Regions from separate parts of the Stenotrophomonas sp. STEN038 genome, predicted to be linked through region 1. Evidence: riboswitches for the same ligand, from Rfam matches in the RefSeq annotation. Region 1 holds a riboswitch; the other holds the start of a gene.

Region 1 (3,684 bases):
ACATCTACCGCAAGCTACGAGCGTGAGTGGGCCGGCAATACCTTCTACAGCGACTTCTACGCCAGCTATCAGCTTACGCCGAAGTTCAGTGTGTTCGGTGGCATGAACAATGTGTTTGATCGCGCGCCGCCACGGGTGCCGGGCGCGGAGGCCGGCGGTGCCGGTTTCAATCAGACCGGCTATCAGGCAGCGGTATACGACGTGCTGGGCCGCACCTTCAACATCGGCGTGCGCATGAAGCTGTAAGGCCGCCCGTTGGTTGAAAACATAACAGGGCCGACGGGATGAGCGTCGGCCCTGCTTGTTTTCACGCTGACGGAAACCGCAGCAGCGCTGCGGCTTCGCTGACTCAGTTGGCCTTGCTGTTGTAACGCAGGGTCAGCTGGTACTCGCGGCCCGGCTGGTTGTACCAGGCAACGGTTTCGTACTCGCGGTCGAACACGTTGGCGGCCTTGGCCTGCAGGCTCCATGCGTCGTTGATGGCGTACTCGACACGCACGTCAACAGTGCCGTAGCCAGCCAGGCGCACGCTGTTGGCAGCGTTGTCGAAGCGGTGGCCGCTGCCTGCAGCGGTCACGCCCAGACGCAGCGGGCCGAAGCTCTTGTCCACGTCCAGACGGCCGCTGGTGCGCGCGCGGCGCGCCAGCAGGTTGTCATAGGTAGCAGCGCCGGAGGTGTGGTCGCGCGGGTCGGTGAAGCTGGCCTGGGCGTTGATGTCGAAGCCGGCCAGCGACAGGTAGCCGGTCAGTTCGGCGCCGCGGATGCGGGCTTCGGCGACGTTGACCAGGTCGAAGTTGCTGTCATAGCCGATCAGCTGGTCGACGCGGGTTTCGTAGGCGTTGAAGGTCCAGTTCCAGTTGTCGGCGTACTGCGCGATGCCGAGGTTCAGGCTCTTGGATTCTTCCGGCTTCAGGTTCGGGTTGCTGAAGCCCGGGTAGTACAGGTCGTTGAAGGTCGGTGCCTTGAAGCCGGTGCCGGCGCTGGCGGTCAGGCGGAAGCCGTTACCAAAGGCAAAGCCATAACCCAGGCTGCCGGTGGTGTGGTTGCCGAACTGCTCGTTGTCGTCGTTGCGCACGCTGGCCTGCAGCGCGTGCGCGCCGAACTGGCCCTGGTACTCGGCAAACACGCCAAGGTTGTCGCGCTGGTCGATGTCGAAAGCAGTGGAGCTGGTGACCTTGTCGTTCTGCCAATCGGCACCGGCGGTGATCTGCTGGCCTTCGGCGATGGTGAAGTCACCCTGCACGCTGGCGGTATCGCGGCGGGTATCGAAGGCGCTGGCGAAGCTGCGGGTGCCGGTGCTGGCATCAGCGAAGTAGTTGTCGGCTTCGTCGCGGTTGCGGCCAACCTGTGCGGTCAGGTTGAAGCGCTCCGATGCAGCCCAGGCGAGCTTGGCGCCGAAGACCTGCTGGCGGTTGTCGGCTTCGTTGCCGCCGAAGATGCTGCCGTCGTATTCGTTGAAGCTGTCGGCGTTGAGCACGTGGCCTTCCAGGCTCAGCGTGTCGGTCAGGGCGTAGCCACCGCGCACGTTGATGGAGGTGTTGCGGTAGCCATCGCGGTCCGGCTCATCGGCGAAGCAGCCAGCGCCCCAGCCAGCGGCGGTGCCGCGGCAGGCGTTGATGCCATCGGTTTCCTGGTAGCCGCCCTGGGCCGAGATCCAGCCGCGCTCACCGCGGTTGCTGAAGCCGGCGCTGACCTGACGCAGGTTGTTGCTGCCGGCGGTGATCGCCAGGTTCTGCTGCAGGCCCTTGCCAGCGTTGCGGGTGAAGATCTGAATCACGCCGCCGATGGCCTCGGAGCCGTACAGGCTCGAACGCGGGCCACGCACGATCTCAACGCGCTCGATCTGGTCGACCGGCAGGTCCTGCAGTGCGGCCATGCCGCTGGTGGCGGAAGCAACGCGCACGCCGTCGACCAGCACCAGCACCTGGTTGGAGTTGCTGCCACGCAGGAACAGCGAGGTGATCTTGCCGTTGCCGCCCTGGTTGGCGAAGTCCAGGCCAGCGCGGCCGCGCAGCAGGTCCTGCAGCGAGTTGGCCTGGCTGTGGTCGATCTGCGCACGGTCGATGACCTGCACCGGCACCACGCTGTTCTCGATGGAGACCGGGGTGCGGGTAGCGGTGACGGTGACGTCGTCCAGCTCGGTCGGTGCGTTCTGCGCGGCGGCAACGCCCGGCAGTGCGAGGGCAAGGGCGAGCGAAAGAGAGTGGTAAGACAGTTTCATGGAAGCTCCTGGGCCTGCACGCTCCCGCGCAGGCGGATGGGGAAGGCTGCCAGAAGAGGGAGAAGACGGAGGCGGCGCACACGGCGCTACAGCCGCCGCCATGCCCTCCGCATCGCAACCAGTCGGCTTTCGGGCCGGTCTCCGGACTCGCAGGCGAGGCGGCGTGTGCCGCTTCCGTCCAGGCGCCTTCCCGTGTCGAGCACAGTGGCGGTATGCCTGGTCTTGTCCTGCTTACCGTTGCGGGGGCAGCGCCGGAATGGCGACATGCTGGAGTTCCAGCAATGCGCGGCACCGGCTTCCCGTTTCAACCGACCGGCAATGCCGGGCGGTCACCTGAAAGTGCGCGCATTCTAAGTCATTGCCGCCAGCGCTGCCGGAATGGGCGGCAACGGCCGATAGAGCGCAGTGTCTGCAAGCGCGGCTCAACGTAGCCCGGGTAAGCGTCAGCGCAGCCGGGGAGCTCATGATGCTGCAGGCCTGCACCGGTGTCGCAATCTCGTTCCCCGGGGCGCTGTGCTTACCCGGGTTACGCTTGTGCGCTTGTTGTGCTTGACTGCTGGCCGGCGGCGGCGCCCTGCGCAGCGCTGTTGCTGAATGGCTAGAATGCGCGCTGCAAACGCAGTATCGGAAGTGTCGTGACAGAAACATGGTACGGGCAGGCCTGCGGCCAGCCTTCGCAGGAATACCGGCAGCGCGCCCTGGTCCGCCAGCGCCAGTTGACCAAGCCGGAAGGCGCTCTGGGTCGCCTGGAGACGCTGGCGGTGGAACTGGCGGCGCTGCAAGGCGTGGATCAACCAGCGGCGCAACGTGTGCCGGTGATCGTGTTTGCTGGCGACCATGGCGTTACCGCGCAGGGCGTATCGGCTTACCCGGCGGAAGTGACGGTGCAGATGCTGCACAACTTCGCCGCTGGTGGCGCTGCCATTGCGGTGCTCGCACGCGAGCTTGGCTTGCCGCTGCATGTCTGGGATGTGGGCAGCCGCGCCACTGCGTCGATTGCCGGAGTGGTCAGCGCCAAGACGCTGCATGGCACGGCGGATTTCAGCACCGGCCCGGCGATGTCGGCCGCGGATCTGGAGGCTGCGTTCGATGCGGGTCGCAGCGCGGTGGAAGCCGCCTGTGCTGACGGCGCGGATCTGCTGGTGCTCGGCGAGATGGGCATCGGCAACACCACCGCTGCCAGCGCTGTGGCTGCTGCGCTTGGCGAGATGGCACTTGATGAGTTGGTCGGTGCTGGCACTGGGCTGGACGCGGTGCGCATGGTGCAGAAAAAGAACCTGATCGCGCGCGCGTTGAGCCTGCATGGCGAAGCGATCAGCACCGCCGAATCCCCCGGCTGCGCGGCATTGCAGCGGGTCGGTGGCTTGGAAATCGCGGCGCTGTGCGCGGCGATGATCGCCGCCGCGCAGCGCAGCATTCCGGTGCTGGTGGATGGCTTCATCGTCTCTGCTGCGGCATTGGCG
Region 2 (3,684 bases), on a different contig from region 1:
TGCGGGAGAGGGGCTTATGCAGTGCTTACTGGCAGGCTTCGCAGGCTTCCGGGTTTTCCAGCGAGCAGGCCACGGCTTCCACCGGGGTGTAGCTGCTGACCGTGGTCTTGGCGATCTTGGTGGCCGGACGCGAACGCAGGTAATACGTGGTCTTGATGCCCTGCTTCCAGGCGTACATGTACATGGACGACATCGCGCCGATGTTCGGGCTTTCCATGAACAGGTTGAGCGAAGCCGACTGGTCGATATAGGCACCGCGCGCGGCGGCCATGTCGATCAGCGAACGCATCGGCAGTTCCCATGCGGTGCGGTAGATGTGGCGCAGGGTTTCCGGTATCTGCGGCAGGCTCTGGATGGAACCGTCGGCCAGCTTGATCGCATCGCGCACTTCCGGCGTCCACAGGCCCAGCTGCTTCAGCTCGGCAACCAGGTGACGGTTGATCTGCAGGAAGTCGCCGGACAGGGTCTCGCGCTTGAACAGGTTGGACACCTGCGGCTCGACGCACTCGTAGCAACCGGCGATGGAAGCGATGGTCGCGGTCGGCGCGATCGCGATGATCAGCGAGTTGCGCAGGCCGTGCTGCTTGATGCGCTCGCGCAGTGCGTCCCAACGCTCGACGTCGTCCGGCACCACGTTCCATGCATCGAACTGCAGCTCGCCGTGGGCGGCGCGGGTGTCGTTGAACGAGGGGTGCTTGCCGCGTTCCTGGGCCAGTTCGCAGGACACTTCCAGCGCGTGGAAATAGATGGCCTCGGCAATCTTGGTCGACAGCGCGCGTGCTTCGGCGGAGTCGAAGGCCATGCGCTTGCGGAAGAACACGTCCTGCAGGCCCATGCAGCCCAGGCCGACCGGGCGCCAGCGCAGGTTGCCGCGGCGCGCGGTTTCGATCGGGTAGAAGTTCAGGTCGATGACGCGGTCGAGCTGACGCACGGCCAGGCGCACGGTCTCGGCGAGCTTCTCGAAATCGAAATCGCCATGTGCGTCGAGGTGGTTGCCGAGGTTGATCGAGCCCAGGTTGCAGACTGCGGTCTCGTCGTTGGAGGTGATCTCCAGGATCTCGGTGCACAGGTTGGACAGGTGGATCACATTGCCGGCGCGCAGGGTCTGGTTGCTGGCCAGGTTGCACTTGTCCTTGAACGTCATCCAGCCGTTGCCGGTCTCGGCCAGGGTGCGCATCATCCGCGAGTACAGCTTGCGTGCCGACACGGTCTTGCGTGCCTTGCCCTGGGTTTCCGCCTGCACATAAGCCTGCTCGAAGGCCGGCCCGAACAGATCGGTCAGCTCCGGCACCACGCGCGGATCGAACAGCGACCATTCCTGGTCGGCCTCGACGCGCTGCATGAACAGGTCCGGCACCCAGTTGGCCAGGTTGAGATTATGCGTGCGGCGCGAATCATCACCGGCGTTGTCGCGCAGTTCGAGGAAGTCCTCGATGTCGGCATGCCAGGTTTCCAGGTAGACGCAGGCCGCGCCCTTGCGCTTGCCGCCCTGGTTGACCGCAGCCACCGAGGAATCCAGCGTCTTCAGCCACGGCACGATGCCGTTGGAGTGGCCGTTGGTGGACTTGATCAGCGAGCCACGCGAACGCACGCGGGTATAGCTGACGCCGATGCCGCCGCTGAACTTGGACAGCTGGGCGATGTCCGCATAGCGGTCGTAGATGGATTCCAGCGAATCCTGCGGTGAGTCCAGCAGGAAGCACGAGGACAGCTGCTCGTGGCTGGTGCCGGCGTTGAACAGGGTCGGGCTGGACGGCAGGTAGTCCAGGCTGCCCAGGCGCTGGTACAGCGCCAGTGCTTCGGGCACGTCCTCGCTCAGCGCGCTGGCGATGCGCAGGAAGAACTGCTGCGGGGTTTCGATGACCTTGCGCGAATGCGGATGCCGCAGCAGGTAGCGGTCATACATCGTGCGCAGGCCGAAGTAATCGAAGTTCAGGTCGTAGCCCGGATCGATCGCGTCGTTGAGCTTGCGTGCGTTGACCTGCACGAAGTTGAGCAGGCGGTCGTTGATCAGGCCCACTTCGTGGCCACGACCAACCGACTGCGAGAACGCGTGGATTTCCTGGCCGGAGACTTCCTTGCCGATGAAGTTGGCCAGCAGGCGTGCGGCCAGGCGGCCGTACTCGGGTTCTTCGCCGATCAGCAGGGCGGCGGTACGGATCGACAGCTCGTCCAGTTCCTGGGTGCTGGCGCCGTTGTACAGGCCGGAGATGGTGCGCGTGGCCACCCGCATCGGGTCCACCGCATGCAGGCCTTCGCAGCAGCGCTGGATGGCACGGACGATCTTGTTGAGGTCTACCGGCTCGGTGCTGCCATTGCGCTTGGTCACGCTCATGGCGGTGGCGGTCGGCGGCGGGGTCAGTTCAAAACCGGCTTCAGCCGGAGCGACGTCAGTATGAGTGGCAGTCACGACGATGGTGTCCTTGCAAACGTTATGCACGCAGCTCCTGCCCGCGCAGGAAGCAGAGCCGGTACGGAGCAGCGAGCATGGAAGGACGGCGTCGCAGCAGCCGCGACAGCGCACGACCAAGAGTCGGCAGCAGCCACGGCACCACGTCACCAGCCGTCTTCCCCTCGAAGACACCGCAGCCGGCACCACGCGGTGTGCATCGCGTGGCTGTCGGCAGGTCTTCGGACTCATGGGCAGGAAGGCGGGGGCCTTCTCCTACTCCGCCGCTTCCCAAGGCTGCTGCCTCAGTGCTGTTGGCGGGGTCGTTCCCAATTACCGCTGCGGGGCAGTGCCGGACTAGCCTTGAAGGCATCACCAGCTTCCCTATTAATCCGACGGAAAATCCCGCCAGAACCGACGGAGCACAAGATAGTGGGGGTGTATGACAGGGTCAACACCAAATCTAGTATTTCTTTGCCAAGCCTTGCGGCACAAGGCTTGGACTGTCTGCCGCCCGGGCCGGACACTGCAACCTGCTGGAACGGAGTGCGCAGTCAAGCCTTTTGCAGAGCTTTTTTGTAGGGAAACCACCTGTCTTGACTACGTAAATTTCTGATGAAATTTCCGGACGTGACTTCCGGCCGGCGCAGCCCTTGCCGCGAGCGGCCAAGCTGGCCGCATCCTCCCGCCACGAGCTCGCCGCCATGCGCCTGCTACCCATTGCCACTTCGCTGGCCCTGCTGCTGCCGCTGGCAGCCCAGGCCGCTACGGCCAAGGCGCCGGAGCTGTCCGCCGACCAATGCGGCGTGTCCACCGACTACAACGTGCTGGTCGACGGCGGCGGCATCTGGCTGCGCCGCGATACGCTGCCGATGCGCGAGATCGTGTTCCACGATGGCCAGCTGAGCATCGACAACCGCATGCAGACGGTATCGGCCGCGGATGCACAACGCCTGCGCGCGCTGGAGGATGGCGTGCGCCGGTTGATGCCGGCGGTGACCGGCATCGCCACCGAGTCGGTTGGCATCAGCTTCGATACGTTGGACTCGGTTTACGAAGGCCTCACCGGCAACGCCAACTCCCGCAAGGTGCGCAAGTTGCGCAAGGAGGCCGAACGTTTTGTCGAACAGACCATCGGCCGCGGCCGCTGGGACCAGGACCTGTTCAATGAAGGTTTCGAAGCACGGGTGCAGGATGCCGCTGAGAGCCTGAGCGGCTCCATCGCCCGCAGCATGCTGTGGGCGGTATTCACCGGTGGCGAGGACAAGTTGGATGCGCGCGCAGACAAACTCGAC

Evidence for each region. Region 1 has a riboswitch for cobalamin ahead of btuB (TonB-dependent vitamin B12 receptor). Riboswitches for the same ligand answer to the same signal wherever they lie in the genome.
Region 2: another riboswitch for cobalamin. It lies ahead of ACVOLS_RS18775 (ribonucleoside-diphosphate reductase subunit alpha); the one in region 1 lies ahead of btuB (TonB-dependent vitamin B12 receptor).

The regions. Positions count from the first base shown of each region.
Region 1 covers NZ_JBRRDW010000048.1:27,496-31,179, forward strand. Annotated here, with positions in the region: gene ACVOLS_RS16945 (TonB-dependent receptor domain-containing protein) at 1-246, shown strand, start outside; gene btuB (TonB-dependent vitamin B12 receptor) at 350-2,221, opposite strand; cobalamin riboswitch at 2,337-2,573, opposite strand; gene cobT (nicotinate-nucleotide--dimethylbenzimidazole phosphoribosyltransferase) at 2,857-3,684, shown strand, end outside.
Region 2 covers NZ_JBRRDW010000062.1:297-3,980, reverse strand. Annotated here, with positions in the region: gene ACVOLS_RS18775 (ribonucleoside-diphosphate reductase subunit alpha) at 26-2,335, opposite strand; cobalamin riboswitch at 2,607-2,823, opposite strand; gene ACVOLS_RS18770 (DUF2884 family protein) at 3,094-3,684, shown strand, end outside.